4 regions of the Micromonospora sp. RV43 genome follow, and region 2 is predicted to be linked to each of the others. Evidence: riboswitches for the same ligand, from Rfam matches in the RefSeq annotation. Region 2 holds a riboswitch; each other region holds the start of a gene.
The links. A riboswitch is a leader RNA that binds a small molecule or an ion and turns the genes downstream of it on or off. The one in region 2 is predicted to bind cyclic di-AMP.
Positions count from the first base shown of each region.

Region 1: it holds a riboswitch for cyclic di-AMP, as region 2 does, so the genes downstream of both, ABD52_RS03830 (C39 family peptidase) here and ABD52_RS05915 (hypothetical protein) in region 2, are expected to answer to the same signal.
Region 3: it holds a riboswitch for cyclic di-AMP, as region 2 does, so the genes downstream of both, ABD52_RS23310 (NlpC/P60 family protein) here and ABD52_RS05915 (hypothetical protein) in region 2, are expected to answer to the same signal.
Region 4: it holds a riboswitch for cyclic di-AMP, as region 2 does, so the genes downstream of both, ABD52_RS12915 (transglycosylase family protein) here and ABD52_RS05915 (hypothetical protein) in region 2, are expected to answer to the same signal.

Region 1 is NZ_LEKG01000008.1:49,136-53,339, forward strand. It holds gene ABD52_RS03825 (copper resistance CopC/CopD family protein) at 1-543, opposite strand, end outside; gene ABD52_RS38915 (hypothetical protein) at 874-1,146, opposite strand; cyclic di-AMP (ydaO/yuaA leader) riboswitch at 1,538-1,678, shown strand; gene ABD52_RS03830 (C39 family peptidase) at 1,888-2,688, shown strand; gene ABD52_RS40575 (zinc ribbon domain-containing protein) at 3,106-3,441, opposite strand; gene ABD52_RS40580 (hypothetical protein) at 3,453-3,917, shown strand; gene ABD52_RS03835 (hypothetical protein) at 4,131-4,204, shown strand, end outside.
Region 2 is NZ_LEKG01000015.1:6,684-10,887, forward strand. It holds gene ABD52_RS05905 (STAS domain-containing protein) at 1-23, shown strand, start outside; gene ABD52_RS05910 (SRPBCC family protein) at 67-579, shown strand; gene ABD52_RS05915 (hypothetical protein) at 605-1,678, opposite strand; cyclic di-AMP (ydaO/yuaA leader) riboswitch at 1,683-1,813, opposite strand; gene ABD52_RS05920 (cation diffusion facilitator family transporter) at 1,958-2,872, opposite strand; gene ABD52_RS05925 (AAA family ATPase) at 2,977-4,204, opposite strand, start outside.
Region 3 is NZ_LEKG01000105.1:8,869-13,072, reverse strand. It holds gene ABD52_RS23325 (zinc metalloprotease) at 1-38, shown strand, start outside; gene ABD52_RS23320 (pyridoxamine 5'-phosphate oxidase family protein) at 108-653, opposite strand; gene dcd (dCTP deaminase) at 732-1,310, shown strand; gene ABD52_RS23310 (NlpC/P60 family protein) at 1,375-2,406, opposite strand; cyclic di-AMP (ydaO/yuaA leader) riboswitch at 2,420-2,554, opposite strand; gene ABD52_RS23305 (N-acetylmuramoyl-L-alanine amidase) at 2,793-4,204, shown strand, end outside.
Region 4 is NZ_LEKG01000040.1:32,955-37,158, forward strand. It holds gene ABD52_RS12905 (helix-turn-helix domain-containing protein) at 1-275, opposite strand, end outside; gene ABD52_RS12910 (LLM class flavin-dependent oxidoreductase) at 322-1,884, opposite strand; cyclic di-AMP (ydaO/yuaA leader) riboswitch at 2,030-2,201, shown strand; gene ABD52_RS12915 (transglycosylase family protein) at 2,200-2,859, shown strand; gene ABD52_RS12920 (YbaB/EbfC family nucleoid-associated protein) at 3,048-3,497, shown strand; gene ABD52_RS12925 (M4 family metallopeptidase) at 3,640-4,204, opposite strand, start outside.

The DNA of each region.
Region 1 (4,204 bases), on a different contig from region 2:
AAGCCAACGCCCGACGGCGCCGACAAACCGCACCGGCGCCTGTTCCGCGTCGGCGGTGTGGCCAACAGCGTGTCCTCCCGCGTGTGCCGACGGCGAAGCCGGGGGCACACCTGGCCCACCATGGCCGGCATGTCCGTGCGGGCTGGCTGTTGCCTGGGGTTTAGCGGCCGTTCCGGGCGTCGGGGGAGGCGAGGCCACCGTAAACGTGATGACACCCGTCAGGGGGTGGGCGTCCGGGGCCGCGACGCTCCATCGCAGCTTGAACGTGCCGGTGGTCAGGCGAGCGGTCGGGTGGACCAGCCACGTTCGGCCTCCGTCGGGCGTGTGGCTGGCGGCCGGTAGGCCGATGCCGTTGCCGTCGGAAAGCTTGAATCCCGCTCCTGTGGGCGTGCCGGCGGCGCTGAGCGTCAGCCGGATCTCCTGGACGGCGCCGTCGATCCGCGCGCCGTCGGCCGGAACGGCCCGGAGCAGCTTGAAATGTGCGGCCGCAGGGGAAGCGAACCCGAGGGCCACGATGAGGGCGGGAAACAGCGCCAGCCACACCCGAATTGCCCAGCGCGCGGCGCGACGTGCTGGCGACTGAGGACATGCGAGACCCGGCGATGCAGCAAGCAAGGTCAGGCCGCCCGGCGACGCCGCTGGAAAGGCACTGTTGATCCTTCCGCCAAGGAGGCGCGGGCCGGTGCCCACACATCGCTCCCACGTGGTGCGGTCGCCATCCTAGGTCAACTACTACCCGCCCTTAGTAGGGGCGGGTCAGCTTCGACGATCCAGAAAGTCAGGTTGGGGGAGAGCGCCAGCATGGTGGCATCGCCGACTCGCAACGGCGACGGACTGCGCCGGGAGTGGTGCGAGGCATTGCCGCGGTCCCGGTCAGCCGTGGTCGGGTCGCTCTGTGGCCCCGCGGTGACGGATTTTGAAGCGGGCCACCGCGATCAGCGCGACGATCATGCTCTCGTACGCGGTTCCCACTTGCTTCGCGCGGCGCGCGCCCAACCGTCGGCAGGGCGGCGATCCGGCCTTACGCCGCCCGCCGGGATTGGGTTGATTTTCGTCGAAGCCACGTCGACATTCGAACGTCGAGCTACCCGCGGTCTGCGCGGGCTGACTGCCGGGTGTCACGAGCGCCGCCAACTTCATCTCCATGAACGCCTGTGCGGTAACGGGGAGCTCGCACTGACTTGTGTCTGCGCGCGGCCTCGGCCCGTACCACCACTACCGCCGCTGCTGCCGGCCCGGGTTTGCTGAATTGTGACTGAAATTGGTGTGGGGCTACGTACGGCCGCCCAGGAAACGGCCATTCGGGTGAGTATGCGGCGATCGGCCAAGCAATTGAGCGCCAACAGCATTCCGATGTCCGGTTACGTCCCGAGGGTTCCGCTATAACTGCTCGTCCCATTGAGTGGCATGAGTAACTGGAGGTTCCGATCAGAGTAGCGATGTTCGAGGCTTATGCAGGTGGGAGCCCTTGGCATACGACGTACCCACCGGTAATGTCGGCGCGTCCGGTGCGGTTTCCGATCGCAAGTGGCGACGCCGCTCCGACCCGCCTAATCGTGATCTCATGAACCGGGGACCCAGGCAACACCGGGGTGAATCCGCGAGCCACGGCCCGCGGTAGGGCGTACTTCCCGCCCGAATCCGTCAGCTAACCCGGTAGGCGGCCACGGAAGGAGTGCCAGCCTCGTGCGAAACACCTCCCGATACTCCCCACGCCTCCACGGCATCGCGGTGCCGACACTCGCCTGACTGTGAGTCCCGGCAACTGCCCCCCAGCCCGGCCCACCGGGCGCTCCCCATCCCCGCGGCACCCCGCCCAGTCACAACGTGCGTGAGTTCCTCCGCGCGTCGGGCCGGCCTGTGCCGCTCCAGCCCGTGGAGGAACACATGAAGCACCACATGAAGCGTCAGCTGCGGCGTCTTGTGACCGAGCGCCCGTACAAGATCATCGCCGGCTCCGCCGCGGCGCTCGTGCTCGCCAGCGGCGTCGGCACGGCGCTGGCCGCCACCGATCACAACGCGCCCGTCCGCCAGGGGAACACCGCCGCCGGGCTGGCTCCGCGGCTCGGTGATGTCGCCACCCGCGGCGAGGCTCGCGTCGCCGCCGAGCCGTCGCCGTCAGCGAAGGACAGGGCCACGACCGACCCGGACGTGACCAAGAAGGCGAGGCCGAAGCCTCCGTCGACCAAGGTCCTCGACCACACCTACGAGGCGCAGACTGCCTACTGGAACTGCGGCCCGGCCGCTGTGCGCAACGCGCTCAGCGCGAGCGGCGTCGAGACCACCCAGGACGCGATGGTCGCCCCGCTGAACGCTGGCGAGAACGGCACCAACTCGGCGGAGGACACCACTCGCGGGCTCAACCAGATGGTCAAGGGCAACCCGTACCGGACGCACATGATCCCGGGCCAGGCCGCGACGCCGGCGCAGATCGACCAGCTCCAGGCCGACGTGGTCACCGCCATCACCGACGGCCGTGCCGTGGTCGCCAACACCGTCGGCTCCGCGACCGATACAGACGGCGGCTGGCACTCCTTCCCCGGCGGCCACTACATCGCCGTGGTCGGATATAAGGACGACGGCCGGACGGTGCGGATCGCCGACTCCGCCGACCCGAACATGGCCGCCTACTGGATGACCACCATCGACCTGGCGAACTGGATGGCCACCCGCGGCTACTCCGCCTGATCCCATCTCCGGCCCTCGGGCACCGGCTCGTTCGAGCCGGTGCCCGTCGCCTTTCGGTTCGCGCCCAGTAGCAGGCAGGACGGCACGTCGTGCGCCCTCTGGTATGGCTCAGCCGATCATCTTGTGCGGTCAGGTTAGGTGCCGCCCGACGCGGCGGGCAGGGGCGAACACGTACAGGTCCAGCATGCCGGGTGGGTTGGCCAGGCCGGGGCCGCCGGCGCGAAATCCGAACCAGCCCCTCTGTGGACTTTGGTGCGTCACCGATAACGGCATGACGCCGACACGGGAAACTCCATAGTGCCGCTCGCTGCTATAGGATTACGGCATGAGCACCCATGCTGAGCATGGGTGCCGTGACTTTGTGTCCGAATCCCTCGGACACAACATCTCCACATATTGATCATGGGTTGAACGGGCTCACTTGCCTGAGGCTCCTGTGGTCGGTGTACATCGTTCCTGATCGCAGATGATGCTGATCTTGTTTCTGTGCAGGAGCGCGGCCAGGTCATGCGGGTTCTGGGCGTCGCTGGCGAGGCCGGGATGTCCCATCAGTCGCGCGATGATGTGGTCTTCCCTGAGGTAGAGCATCTTGCGTCGGCCGTTGGTGGGCTGTTGGGTGCTGGTGTGGCCTTGGCGGCATCGGTAGCCCGGACGCTGGTTGATCCAGTGGGATTCCAGTCTTCGGCCGCATGGTGCGCAGCGCAGCAGGCCGGTGAACAGGTAGCGGCGGGCAGTCCCGTCGTGGCTGGCCACAACTGCACACCGTGCTGTTCGAGCAGGGGTGCCAGGTGCTGCAGCTGGTTGGCGGAGAATGCTCGTTCGTATTCGCCGACCACGATCGCGTCGAACCCACGGTGCGGATCGGGGAGCGCGGCCAGCAGCGCGGCGGCCTGCGGACGCTGCCGCCAGCCGCGGCGGCGCGAGCAGCCGGCATCGAAGTACTCGGCGACGATCAGCCCGTGACCGGCGACGAGTTCGCTGGCGCAGTCCCGCTGCCAGTGCCGGGACGTCACCCGGTCTTGATGCTCGATGGTCGACATCCGGCCGTAGAACGCAAACCGCAGACCACCCTGCCGCCGGACGCGCGGCTGCGCGCCGGCGTGCGGCTGGCTGTTGAGCCATCGGGTCATGGGATCCGCGGGATCGTCACTCTGGTGGTCCGACACGCCAACATTTCTACGAAGGATCTTCATGGTCGAGTCGGACAAAAAGTCCGCTGCGCTGGATGAAGGGCTGTCGGGCCGGAGCCGGTGGTAGCCGCCCGAACAAGGCGGTCCAGCTACGACCGCCCGATGCAGGCCGCGCCGACGAGTGGCCCACGGGACTTTCGAACGCGACGTGGTGACGCAGTGGTTCGCCGACCTTGAGATAAGCATCCGGGGCAGGACGGGAACCCGCACCCGCACGACGGCTGCGGCCGTGGAGTGTCGTAGTCTGCGCTGGTGACGTGGGACGGTCCGGCTGGTGCGATGCGCGGCTACCGCGCTGTCGCGGTGGCGGTCGTCGTCGCTGCGGT
Region 2 (4,204 bases):
CCGAGGTGCTGCCCGGCGCCTGAGCGCGCCGTCCACACCCCCTGCAGCCAGGGGACCTTCTACCCGTTGCCAGTCCGGCGTCGGTACGGGACGATCGTCGCGACGCACGACGGCGAGGGGGCCCGCTTGCAGAGCAGCGACAGCTTCAGCTACACCGTGCAGGCCCGGTGCACCCGGGCCGAAGCGGTGGCGCTACTGGGTGACCTGAGTCGCCAGGGCGAGCTGCATCCGCTGATCGTCCGGGTCCGGAAGCTGCCGGCCCGGCCGGGCGCGCTGGCCAGCTACGCGATCACCGACCGGCTGCAACTCGGCCCGCTGCACTTCCCGGTCACGTACCAGGCGGACGTGCTGATCGCCGGCGAGGACGAGGTGGTCACAGTGGCGCGTCAGCAGCCCGCGACGACGGTCCGCAACCACACCCGGCTGCGCGACGAGCCGGACGGCACGGTACGCATCGACGTGGAGATCACGCTCACCGCTCCGGCGCCACTGTTCGGGTACGCGTTCCGCCAGGCCCGGGCGGCTCACCTGGGCCTGGCGGCTCGTCTCGGAGCGACCCTGGAGGGCCGGCCGGCCTGATCCGGCCGGCCCTCTCGGGGCGCGCTCAGTACACCGACAGGTGCACGTGGTTGGTGTGGTCGCTGGACGGGTCGCCGTTGCCGCCGCTGTACGACTTCCACCCGCTGCTGGGCAGCCAGATCTGCTTGAACCAGATCACGTAGAGCACGGCGAGCGGGTCGGCGTTGCGCACGAAGTACGCGGCCAGGTTGTTGCCGTACGTCCGGTCACCGCCGGTGGCCACGCCGCCGAAGCCGTTCTTCTGCGCGGCGAAGTCACAGGCCCGCCCCTTCGGGTGCTCACCCGAGCCGCTGGGCCGGTGGCACGAGACGTACCGGGTGAAGCCCGCCGCCTTGGCCTGTTGCAGCGCGTGCAGCGTGCGCGGGGTGATGCAGCCGTTCGCCGGGGTCGGGTCGTTGACGCTGCACGACTCCGACGGCCAGGAGCCGTCCGAGTTGCGCGGTGCCGGCTTCGCGTTCTTGCTGGAGGTGCCCTGGACGCTGCCACCGCCGCTGCTGCTGCGCGAGGCCCGGTCGTTCGCCACCTCCAGGGCGCGCTCGGCCTGCTCCTTGCGCTTGGCCATCACCGTCACCTGCTTGCGCTGCTCGCGGATCTCTCCGTCGAGCTGGGCGCGGGTGCGGGTGGCCTCGTCCCGGGTGGTGATCAGGTCGCGCAGCGTACGGTCCTCGTGCGCGGCGACCTGCTCCAGCGCGGCGGCCCGGTCCATGAAGCCCTCCGGGCTGCTGCTGCCGAGCAGCGCCCCGGCGGTCCCCAGACGGCCGTTGCGGTACGCCACGGCGGCGATCTCGCCGACCTTGGCGTCGCGTACGGCCAGCTCGGCGCCGACCGTCTTGAGTTGTTCGTTCAGCTGCTTCTGGCGGCTCACCGACCGGTTCAGCGCGGCTTTCGCCTCCAGCCAGCCCTTGCTGGCCGCGTCGAGCTGGGCACGCAGTTCGGGCGTGCCACCCTCGTCGTCGCCGGGCGCTGCGGCGAGCAGGCCGGTCGCCGGCGCCGCCGAGGCGGGGGAGACCGGAACGGTCGCGACGCCGAGGGTCAGCGTCGCGACGAGCAGGGCCGCCAACCGGGCGGCCGTCCGTCGTACAGGTGCCACTGGGGGCATTCACACGTCCTTCCGTCAACGCCGACCGGGTTAGCTGACGGGTTCGGGACGGAAGATCCCTACCGCTGACGCGGATGCACCCCACGTACGTGGTTCCCCGGCTCGTCCCTGCGGACGATTAGGCGACGGCCGCCCCACCGGGGCCGGGTGGCGCCCGCGGGTGCGGCCGCGACCGAGACTACCGGCGCTGCCCGGGCACGGCTCCGTGGAGCAGTGCCACTAGGCGGGGCAAAACCGGCATAAGACTACATTAGCCACAGTGATTTAAGTGTGTCCTAATCACCACTCGGTCTGTCCGCACACTCCGGCCGACGCTCCGGGTTCGACCTGCAACGTGGCGTGATCGATGGAGAAGTCCTCGTGCAGGGCGGCCCGCGCGGCGGCCAGCACCACGCCCGGGTCCACGCCCGGATCGGTGGTCAGGTGCGCCGAGGCCACCTCCATGCCCGAGGTGAGCGTCCAGACGTGCAGGTCGTGCACCTCGGCCACGCCGGGTACGGCGGCCAGCCGGTCGTGCACGGCGGTGACCTGGAGGTGCTCCGGCGCGGCCTGCACCAGGATGCGCAGCGCGGCCCGGCCGAGCCGCCAGGTGCGCGGCAGGATGAACAGGCCGATGCCGACGGCGACCAGTGGGTCCGCCCACCACCAGTCGGTCACCGTGATGATCAACGCGGCGGCGATCACGCCGAGCGAGCCGAGCAGGTCGCCGAGCACCTCCAGGTACGCCCCGCGCAGGTTGATGCTCTCCTTCGACCCGGCGCGCAGCAGCGCGAACGCGACGATGTTGGCGAGCAGGCCGAGCACCGCCACCACGAGCATCGGGCCGGCCAGCACCTCCGGCGGCTCGCCGAACCGGCGTACCGCCTCGACCAGGACGTAGATGGCGACGGCGCCGAGCAGCACGGCGTTGGCGAGGGCGGCGAGCACCTCCAGCCGGTAGAGCCCGAACGTGCGCTGCGGGTCGGTGCCGGCGCGGCGGGTGGCGGTGATCGCGGCGAGGGCCATGCCGATGCCGAGGACGTCGGTGAACATGTGCCCGGCGTCGGAGAGCAGCGCCAGCGAGCCGGTCGTGAAGGCGGCCACCGCCTCGACCACCATCAGGGCGGCGAGCAGCGCGAAGGCGGCCCAGAGGCGGCCCCGGTGGCGGTGCGCCGCGTTGGTCACCGCGCCGCTGTGGTCATGACCTGCGCCCACGCCAACACCCTTCCTGCCCCGTACCGGCCAGGCCCAATGTATGTTCACATCGCTATGTATGCAACTGAACTATGGGTGACAGCCGGGTCACGGTCGGGTGTCCGTCAGGAGGGGTCGAGCGTGGTGAGACGCTGGGTGGCCCGGGACAGCGCCACGTAGAGCGTGCGGACACCCGAGCCGGGGTCGGCCCGGATCTCGCTCGGCGCCACCAGCACCACGCCGTCGTACTCCATGCCCTTGGCCTGGAGACTGGTCACCACCTGGAGGCGGCCCGCGCCGAGCCTGCCCAGCCAGCCGGCCACCTCGTCCCGGCGCGGCACCGGCGTGATCACGCCGACGGTGCCCTCCACCTGCGCGAGCAGCGCCTCGGCCGCCTCGACGGTGGCCGCCGGCAGGTCGGCGGCGGGCACCGTGCGCTCGACCGGCGGCACGCCCGTGGACCGCACCGCGTCGGGCAGCGGCAGGTCCGGGTAGAGACGGCGGATCTCCGCCGCCGCCACCGCGAAGATCTCCGCAGAGTTGCGGTAGTTGGTGGTCAGCTCGTAGCGGTGCCGCTTGCGCCGGCCCAGCGCCTGGTCCCGGGCCCGGTCCAGCTCCTGCGGGTCGCCGGTCCAGGCGGTCTGCGCCGGGTCGCCGACCACCGTCCAGGACGCCAGCCGCCCGCGCCGGCCGACCATCCGCCACTGCATCGGCGAGACGTCCTGCGACTCGTCCACCACCACGTGCGCGTAGTCGCGGTAGTCGTCCGGACGCTCCCGCGCCGCCGCGCGGGCGGCGCGCTGCCGATCGGCGTACGTGCTCAGCTCGCGCACGCCACCGGCGAGCTGGTACGGGTCGCGCTTGGGGCGGGCCCGCCGCACCGGCTTGCCGAGCAGCGCGTCCAGCTCGTCCAGCAGCGCGATGTCGGCCACCGTCAGCCCTTCGGTCGCGAGGCTCCGGTACGCGTCGCCGAGCAGCCGGATCTCCGCCGAGGAGAGGATCCCACCGGCGTAGCGGCGCAGCCGGTCCGGGCGGGCCAGCCAGTCCAGCACGTGCCTCGGGTGCAGCCGGGGCCACCAGGCCTTGAGGAACTCGCGGAACTCCGGCCGTTCGATGATCTCGTCCTCGAACGCGGGCTGCTCCGGCAGGCGTCCCACCCGCAGCGTGCGGGCCTGCGCGTAGAGCGCGGCGAGCACCGCGTCGAACGCCGCCCGGCGTACCTCGTTGCGGCGTGCCCCACGGGCCAGCGTCCGGTCCCGGATCGCGTCCAGCGCGGGACGTTCCAGGCGCAGCAGCTCGCCCCGGTAGAGCAGGCGCAGCTCGGCGGGGGAGTCCGGCACCGCGTCGCGTACC
Region 3 (4,204 bases), on a different contig from region 2:
GCATGCTCACCGCGTGGAACGCCTACCGCGCAGCCTGACCGTCGTACCGCGTACCGGTGCCGGCCCTGTCCTCGGACGGGGCCGGCACCGTTTCGTCGTGGGCCGGGTCAGGCGGCCGGGCGGCGGGTGTCGAAGCCGTGCCGGCCACGCCGACCCTCGGCGGCGAGCGGGTCACGCCGGGCGGGTTCGGCCGCGCGCGGATCGAGCCAGACCCGCACCTGCGGCGGGGCGGCGCCGGGCTGGGCCACCGGATCACGGCGGGTCAGCATCGCCGCCTCGACGGTGAACTCGAACAGCCGCCAGTCGCCCTGCGGTGACGCGCGGCCGATCCGGGCCAGGCGGGCCACCGTGGCGGGGTCGGTCACCGGCCGGGCGCGGCCTGCGACATACGCCTCGTCGTCGCTCTCCTCCGGCGGGAACGAGTGCAGCGCGTAGCGGCCGTCGCGTTCGAGGTCGCGGCGCTTCGGCGAGTCGATGACGAAGCACCAGAGGCCGTCGGCGGTGAACACCGGGGAGACCGGGTGCACCCGGGGCCCGCCGTCGGCGCGGACCGTGGCGAGATAGCCGAAGCCCGGCCCGTACTGCTGCATCAGGAGGCGGATCTCGGCGGCGAGGCGGGGCTCGTCGGCGGCGAATTCGGACCAGGAAGCCATGTGGACACTCTATCGAACACGTGTACGAAGATGTAGTGCGACACGCAGGTCACCGGCACCTGTCGCTATGGTGTTCCGATGCTGCTCTCCGACCGCGACCTGGTCTCCGAGATCAAGGCCGGCACGCTCGCGCTGGAGCCCTTCGAGCCCACGCTGGTGCAGCCGTCGAGCATCGACGTACGCCTGGACCGGCTGTTCCGGGTCTTCAACAACCACCTCTACACGCACATCGACCCGTCGATCCAGCAGGACGACCTGACCTCGATGGTGGAGGTGCCGGAGGGGCAGCCGTTCGTGCTGCACCCGGGCGAGTTCGTGCTCGCCTCCACCCTTGAGGTGATCTCGCTGGGTGACCAGCTCGCCGGCCGGCTGGAGGGCAAGTCGAGCCTCGGGCGGCTGGGGCTGCTGACCCACTCGACCGCCGGCTTCATCGACCCGGGTTTCTCCGGTCACGTCACGCTGGAGCTGTCGAACGTGGCGAACCTGCCGATCACGCTCTGGCCGGGCATGAAGATCGGCCAGCTCTGCATCTTCCGGCTCTCCTCGCCGGCCGAGCACCCGTACGGCTCGGCCGTCTACGGGTCGCGTTACCAGGGGCAGCGCGGACCGACGCCGAGCCGATCCTGGCAGAGCTGGCGCACCTGGCCGACCCGCTGACGGCGCCCACAGTTGTTAATAAGGGCCCCCTCCTCTACCGGAGGCGTTAAGAGGGGGCCCTTCCTTACACCCGGCCGTAGCTGTTGATGTCGCCGTCGTCGACCCGCTTCATGGTGATGGGCTTGCCGGACTGGGAGGCGTGCACCACCCAGCCGTCGCCCACGTACATCGCCACGTGGTGCAGGTCGCTGTAGTAGAAGACGAGGTCACCGGCGCGCAGCTCGGCCCGGCTCACCCGCTTCGTCATGCCGTGCTGCTGGCGCGCGTTGTGCGGCAGCGAGACACCGCCCTTGGCCCAGGCCGCCATGGTCAGGCCCGAGCAGTCGAAGTGATCCGGCCCGGCCGCGCCCCACACGTAGATCTTGCCGATCTGGGCGCAGGCGAACTTGACCGCCGCTCCGGCCGCGCCACCGGGGTAACCGGCGGGGCAGGGCGCCGGGCGCAGCGGGCCGCCGCCACCGTTGCCGTACACCTTGAGCCGCAGCTTCTGCAGCCGGGCGATCTCGGCGTCGATCTGCTTCTTCTTCGCCGCGAGCTGGGCCTCGGTACGCGCCAGTCCGGCGATCATCTCGTCCAGCGGCTTCTTCTTCGCCGCCAGTTCGTCGCGCAGCGCGGCGACGGAGCGCACCTGCTCGTGCTGGCGGTGCGCGAAGCGGTCGAGCAGTTCCAGGCCGTTGACCAGGTCACCGGGTGAGCGGCTGCCCAGCAGCGCGTTGACGGTGGAGAGGTTGTCACCCTTGTAGGCGTCGGCGGCGAGTCCGCCGACCTGGCCGAGCGCGGCGTCCACCCGGGCCTGGAGGGGTGCGATCTGCCGGCCGAGCGCGTCGGCCTGCTTGCGCCGCGCGGCGAGCTGCTCACGTACGGCGTTGACCTGTTCGATGACCGGTTCGAGTTTGTTCCAGTCGCGGTCGATCTGCGCCTCGATCTCGGCGACCGAGGGTTCGGCGTGTGCCGCCGTGGCGCCGCCGGTCAGGACGACTGCGGTGCCGACGAGGGCGGCGAGGGCTGTGGTGAAGCGGGACCAGCGGGTACGCGGCACAGTCGTGGAGCGGTCGACCGACCGGCTCGACGACGGCCGCGGGGCATGGAGTGCCACCGGGCGTCCGTACTCCTTCTTCCGTACCGCCTACCGGGTTAGCTGACGGATTCGGGCGGGAAGGGAGCCGCCCTACCGCATCGCTGCGGATTCACCCCAGGTACCTGGTTCCCCGGCTCGCCCGGAGGCGACTCGGCGGTGTCGGACCGTCACCGACCGGGTTGGACGGTGAGACGTGCGGCCGACGATTCACCAGAGTAGGGACCACCGTTATCGATCCGCAACTTCCAGCGCCGTGACACTCCGTACGCGATGAGGCACCACACCCCGGTCGGAGGTGAAATTTTCTTTCAAGACTGATTACTCACTGGAAAGGTATTGACCCTCGCGGGTGTGCGGAGTGAGGGTGGAAACGCAGTGACCCCCATCCCTGTCCAGGAGGTTCGATGCGCCTCTCCGCCCCGCCGTCGGGCAGACGGATACTGCTCGCCGCCGCAGTGGCGACAGCCACCGCGCTGGCGACGACCGGCCCGGTGACCGCCGCGCCGGACACGTCCGCGCCCGCGAGCGACAGGCAACAACAATACGCCGCCGCCGCGGCCGAGTACGGCGTACCGCAGAACGTGCTGCTCGGTGTCTCCTATCTGGAGTCCCGCTGGGACACCCACACCGGGCAGCCGAGCACCAGCGGCGGCTACGGCCCGATGCACCTGACCGACGCCGCGCACATCCTCGCCATGCCCGGCAGCGCCCACGTCGACGAGGACGAGGACCCGCGCGGCGACGACTCCCGGCCGCTGAAGCTCGACCCGGCCACCGCCGCCGCGCCGGAGCGGGAGACCCCGCTGCCGCCGGCCTCGCTCCAGACGCTCGACGCCGCCGCCGCGCTCACCGGGCTCGACGCGGGCACGCTGCGCACCGACCCGGCCGCGAACATCCGCGGTGGCGCCGCGCTGCTGGCGTCGTACCAGAAGGCTCTGGGTGGGCCGGTCGGCGCCGGCACCGACCCGGCGGCCTGGTACGGCGCGGTGGCCCGGTACTCCGGCGCGGACACCTCGGACGCCGCGGCGGCCTTCGCCGACGAGGTCTACGACCAACTCGGCCAGGGCGCCAGCCGCACCACCGACGACGGCCAGCGGGTCACGCTCGCCGCCACCGCCGCGAAGCCGGACCGTTCCCGCCTGGCCCGACTCGGCCTGCGCAACGCCGAGCGGCCGGACGGGCTGGAGTGCCCGGTACGGCTGGCCTGCGAGTGGATTCCCGCGCCCTACGAGCAGCTCAGCGACGACCCGGGCGACTACGGCAACCACGACCTGGGCGACCGGCCGAAGCAGCAGAAGATCGAGTACATCGTCATCCACGACACCGAGGGCTACTTCGGCCCGAGCGTCGACCTGGTGAAGCGGGCCGACTACCTGGGCTGGCACTACACGCTGCGCTCGGTGGACGGCTACATCGCCCAGCACATCAAGACCAAGGACGTCGGCTGGCACGCCGGCAACTGGTACGTCAACGCCAAGTCCATCGGCCTGGAGCACGAGGGCTTCGCCGGTCAGGGCACCTGGTACACCGAGGCGATGTACCGCACCTCCGCCAAGCTGGTGCGGCACCTGGCGCTGAAGCTCGGCATCCCGATGGACCGGCAGCACATCATCGGCCACGACAACGTGCCCGGCATCAACGCCGGCGCGGTGGGCGGCATGCACTGGGATCCGGGACCGTACTGGGACTGGTCGCACTACTTCGACCTGATGAAGGCGCCGTTCCGCAGCACCGGCACGCCCCGTACCGGCCTGGTCACCATCGATCCGGACTTCGCCACCAACCGGCCGGCGTTCTTCGGCTGCAACCAGCAGCC
Region 4 (4,204 bases), on a different contig from region 2:
TTCGCAGTGAGCACGTACTCGTCGCGGGTGCGCTGCCCGGGCTCCCGGTAGGGACGCCGGTCGAGCAGCCCGTCGGCGACGAGCTGCTTGAGGCGTGCGGCGGCCACCGGCTCGCTGACGCCGACCCGCCGGGCGAAGTCGTCGAAGCGGCGGGTGCCGAACGACGCCTCCCGCAGCAGGAGCAGCGTGGTGCGGTTGCCGACCACCTCCAGCGCCCGGGCGATCGAGCAGTTGGCGGTGGACCAGGAGTCACGCTGCGCAAGGAGGTCCGTCATGGCGTCGACGGTACCCCCTGACTTAAGAAAGCAGAAGTCAGCTACCTCACAGCTGGCCGGGGAAGAACCCGTGCCGGGCCAGCGGCTCGACGATCTGGTGCTCCTCGTACGACAGGTGCGACAGCAGCGTGTCGGTGAGCAGGTCCACCGCCTCCTGGAGCTGCGTGAAGTCGCCGGGCCGCCGGACCAGCTCCACGAGCGCCCGGTCGACGCTCTCCACCACCCCGTGGATCACCACGTGCTCCTCCTCGAGGCGGTCCAGCACCGCGGCCAGCCCGGCCTCTGAGCGGCGCAGGTGCGGGAAGACCGAGGCGTCCTCCAGCCCGTGGTGCTGGGTGACCATCGTGCAGTAGGCCGCGCAGTACGCCCCGAGCGTCCAGTTGTTCTGCCGCATGGTCATCTCGTTGAGCGCGGCCCGCGCCCGGCCCGGCGAGACCGAGCCCTGCTTGACCTGTTCCAGCAGGTCGCGCACCTGGGCCAGCTCCTGGCGCAGATGGTCGTGCACGTCCACCAGGTGCTGCCCGGCGGCCTGTCCCCGGGCCGGGTAGACGTGTCCGGCCGGCGGCGGCGGAGCGCTCGGGCGGGTGGACTCGTCCCACGGGCGGCGCGCGCTCAGGCGTACCCCCGGGTCGGGGGTGGGGGTGACGCCGAGCGTGCTCGGGCCGCCGGCGTTGGTCGGCTCGTCGGCGGCCTCCCGGGCGCCGCCGGCGGGCGTGGCGCGCTCGGCGGCGACCAGTTCCCGGACCGCGGGCGCCACCTCCTGGCCGAAGATCTGGATCGCGCGCGGCTCGTCGCTGCCGAGGATGAACGTGGTGATGCCGTGCTCCAAAGTGAGCCCGGCCAGTTCCTCCACCCACTGCTCCGGCGGCCCGGCCAGGAAACCGGCCGACGAGCGGGCGAACGCGCCGGTCACGTTGAGCATGCGGCGGATCGCGGCCGGGTCGCGCCCGGCGGCCTGGGCGCCCTCGTCCACGAGCGCGTTCAGGGCGGGCAGCTCGTCGGGGCCCTTGGGCAGGTACGACAGGGACGGCAGCCAGCCGTCCGCGGCGCGGCCGACCAGGCGCAGCATGCGCGGCTTGTACGCGCCGACCCAGATGCCGACCGGATGCGCGGGCGCCGGGCCGCGCTTGGCGCCGACCACCCGGTAGTGCTCGCCGTCGACACGGATCATGCCGCGGCTGCCGGTGTCCCAGACCTCGCGGATCACCCGGATCGCCTCGTCGAGGGCGTCGACGGCGGCGCCGGGGGACAGGCGCCGCCCGCCCGCCGCCTCGATCGCGTCCCAGAACGCGCCCGCGCCGAGTCCCAGCTCGACCCGGCCGCCGGTGAGCAGGTCCAGGCTGGCGACGCTGCGGGCCAGCACCACCGGCTGGCGCAACGGCAGGTTGAGGACGTTTCCGGCCAGGCGGATGCGTTCGGTCGCCGCGGCCACGTAGGACATCAGCGTCCAGGTGTCCAGGAAGCCCGGCTGGTAGGGATGGTCCTGGAACGTGACCAGGTCCAGTCCGACCTGCTCGCACAGCCGGGCCAGCGCCACGACCTGGTCGGGCTGCCCGGCGGCGGGGGTGATGAAGCCGCCGAAGGTCAGCTCGTGTCCGTGATCGGTCATCCGTCAAGCCCTCCCGTGATCTTGCCTGGCCCTGCCACCGTAGCGCCGCCGCCGGTAGCCCGGCCGGGTGAAGAGCGTCACAAGAAGTGGACGATCGTCGCAAATCGCTCCTAGCGTCGGTTTCGTTCGCAGACGCGGACACCGCGGGCCGGAAACGCCAAATCCCGCCGCCGTCCCCGGTAACCGGACCTCGCGCGGGAGCGGGGGAACCACACGTTCCACGGTGCATCGTCACCTCGGGGTGAAGCCGCCGCCGGCGGCCGGGCTCCTCGGCCCGAACCCGACAGCTCACCTCGTCGGCGTGGAGGAATCCACATGGCAACTGAATACTCAGCCCGAAGCCGCCGTACCGCCCTCGGAGCGGTCCTGGCCGGCGCCGCCGTCGGCGCCGCGAGCCTGTTCGGCCCGGCCGTTCCGGCCAGCGCGGGCGTCAACTGGGACGCGGTCGCGCGCTGCGAGTCGGGCGGCAACTGGAAGATCAACACCGGTAACGGCTACTACGGCGGGCTCCAGTTCTCCCGCGCCACCTGGAACGGCTACGGCGGCAAGAAGTACGCCGCCCGCGCCGACCTGGCCAGCCGGTCCGAGCAGATCGCCGTCGCGGAGAAGGTGCGGCGCGGCCAGGGCATCGGCGCGTGGCCGGTCTGCGGCAAGAAGGGCGGCTCGGCGAGCGCGGCGACCCGGTCCGAGCGGGCCACCACAAAGGCGGCCCCGAAGCGGGCCGCCACGCGCAAGGCCGCGCCGGAGCGCGCGGCCACCCGCAGGGCCGCGCCGGAGCGCGCCACGACGACGGTGGCGCCGCAGCCGTCGTCCGGCGCCGGGACGTACCTGGTCCGGCGTGGGGACACGCTGTCGGAGATCGCCGTGACGCAGCGCGTCGACGGCGGCTGGCGCGCCCTGCACGAGCGCAACCGCGCAGTGGTCGGCGACGACCCCGGCCTGATCTTCCCCGGTCAGCGGCTGCGGCTGCGCTGACAGCGGTCCGAGAACGCCCGGCCGGGTCGCCCCGGCCGGGCGTTCGCCCCGTCCGCGACACGCCGCGTCGACGGTGTCCGGCCTGCTCCCGGCGTCCGGGAGACGGTCCGCGACGGCGGTGACCGCGATTCGTCGGAGCCGGTTGCTAGTGTCACGATGCTCGGCTAAGACGTGAAGAAAGCGCGGATATGACCAACGACCCGTTCTCGGCGGCCGCGAGCATCGACGAGCTGCTGACCCGCACGCAGCAGGCGCTCACCGCGATGCGCTCCCGGGCCTCGGCGCACGCCGACGGCGAGCCCGGCGACCTGCTGCGCGCCGAGGGCACGGCCGCCGGCGGCCGGGTCCGCGCGGTCGCCGTCCAGGGTGGCCGGCTGGATTCCGTGACGATCGACCCGGAGCTGGCCGGCGAGCCCCTCGACGTCCTCTGCGGACACTTCGTCACCGCCGCCAACGCCGCGCTGTCCGAGCTGGACGCCCGGGTCAGCGCGTCGGCGCGGGCCGACGCCGACGCGCTCGCCGCCCGGCTCGGCAGCATGGGCGACCAGGCCGAGCTGTTCGGCCGCGCGATGCACGAGGCGGCCGCGCGGATCCACCGCGACCGCGGCACCGCGTCCCAGGGCGCGCGCCGGGCCTGACACGGCGAAACGGCCGGCCCGACACGGCGGGACGCCGGGCCTGACACGGCGGGACGCCGGGCCTGACACGGCGGGACGCCGGGCCTGACACGGCGAGGCGGCCGGCCGCCGGGAGGACGACGACCGGCCGCGCACGCCACGGTCAGCTCAGGGTGACCGCGGTGTCGTCGACGACGAAGGACGTCTGCAACGAGCTGTCCTCCACGCCGCTGAACGAGATGGTCGCCGTGGTGCCTGCGAGCGACGAGATGTCGAAGGACCGCTGCACGTAGCCGGTGGCCTTGTTCAGGTTGGAGTACGTGGCCAGCGTGGTGCTGCCCGCCTTGACGGTGAGCTTGTCGTACGCAGTGCTGGTGGTCGACTCCGCGCTGTCGATGTGCAGCCAGAAGCTCAACGTCGCCCGGCAGCCGGCCGGGATCGTCACCGACTGGCTGAGCGTGTCGGTGTGCGACGAGCCGTACCCGTCCAGCCACGCCTTGTACGAGCCGCCGTGCGCGGCCTGGCCGCTGTCGGTGGTGATGACGCCGGACGAGGCGCTCCAGCTCACGTTGCCGGACTCGAAGCCCGGGTTGGCGAGCTTGTTGCCGGAGCAGCCGCCCGACGGCGGGGTGGTCGTGGTGCTCGGGGTGGGCGTCGGGGTGCCGCCGGCGCAGGTCGGGTCACCGGACTGGGCCGGCACGCTCACCGCGTCCCAGGCCGCCTTGACC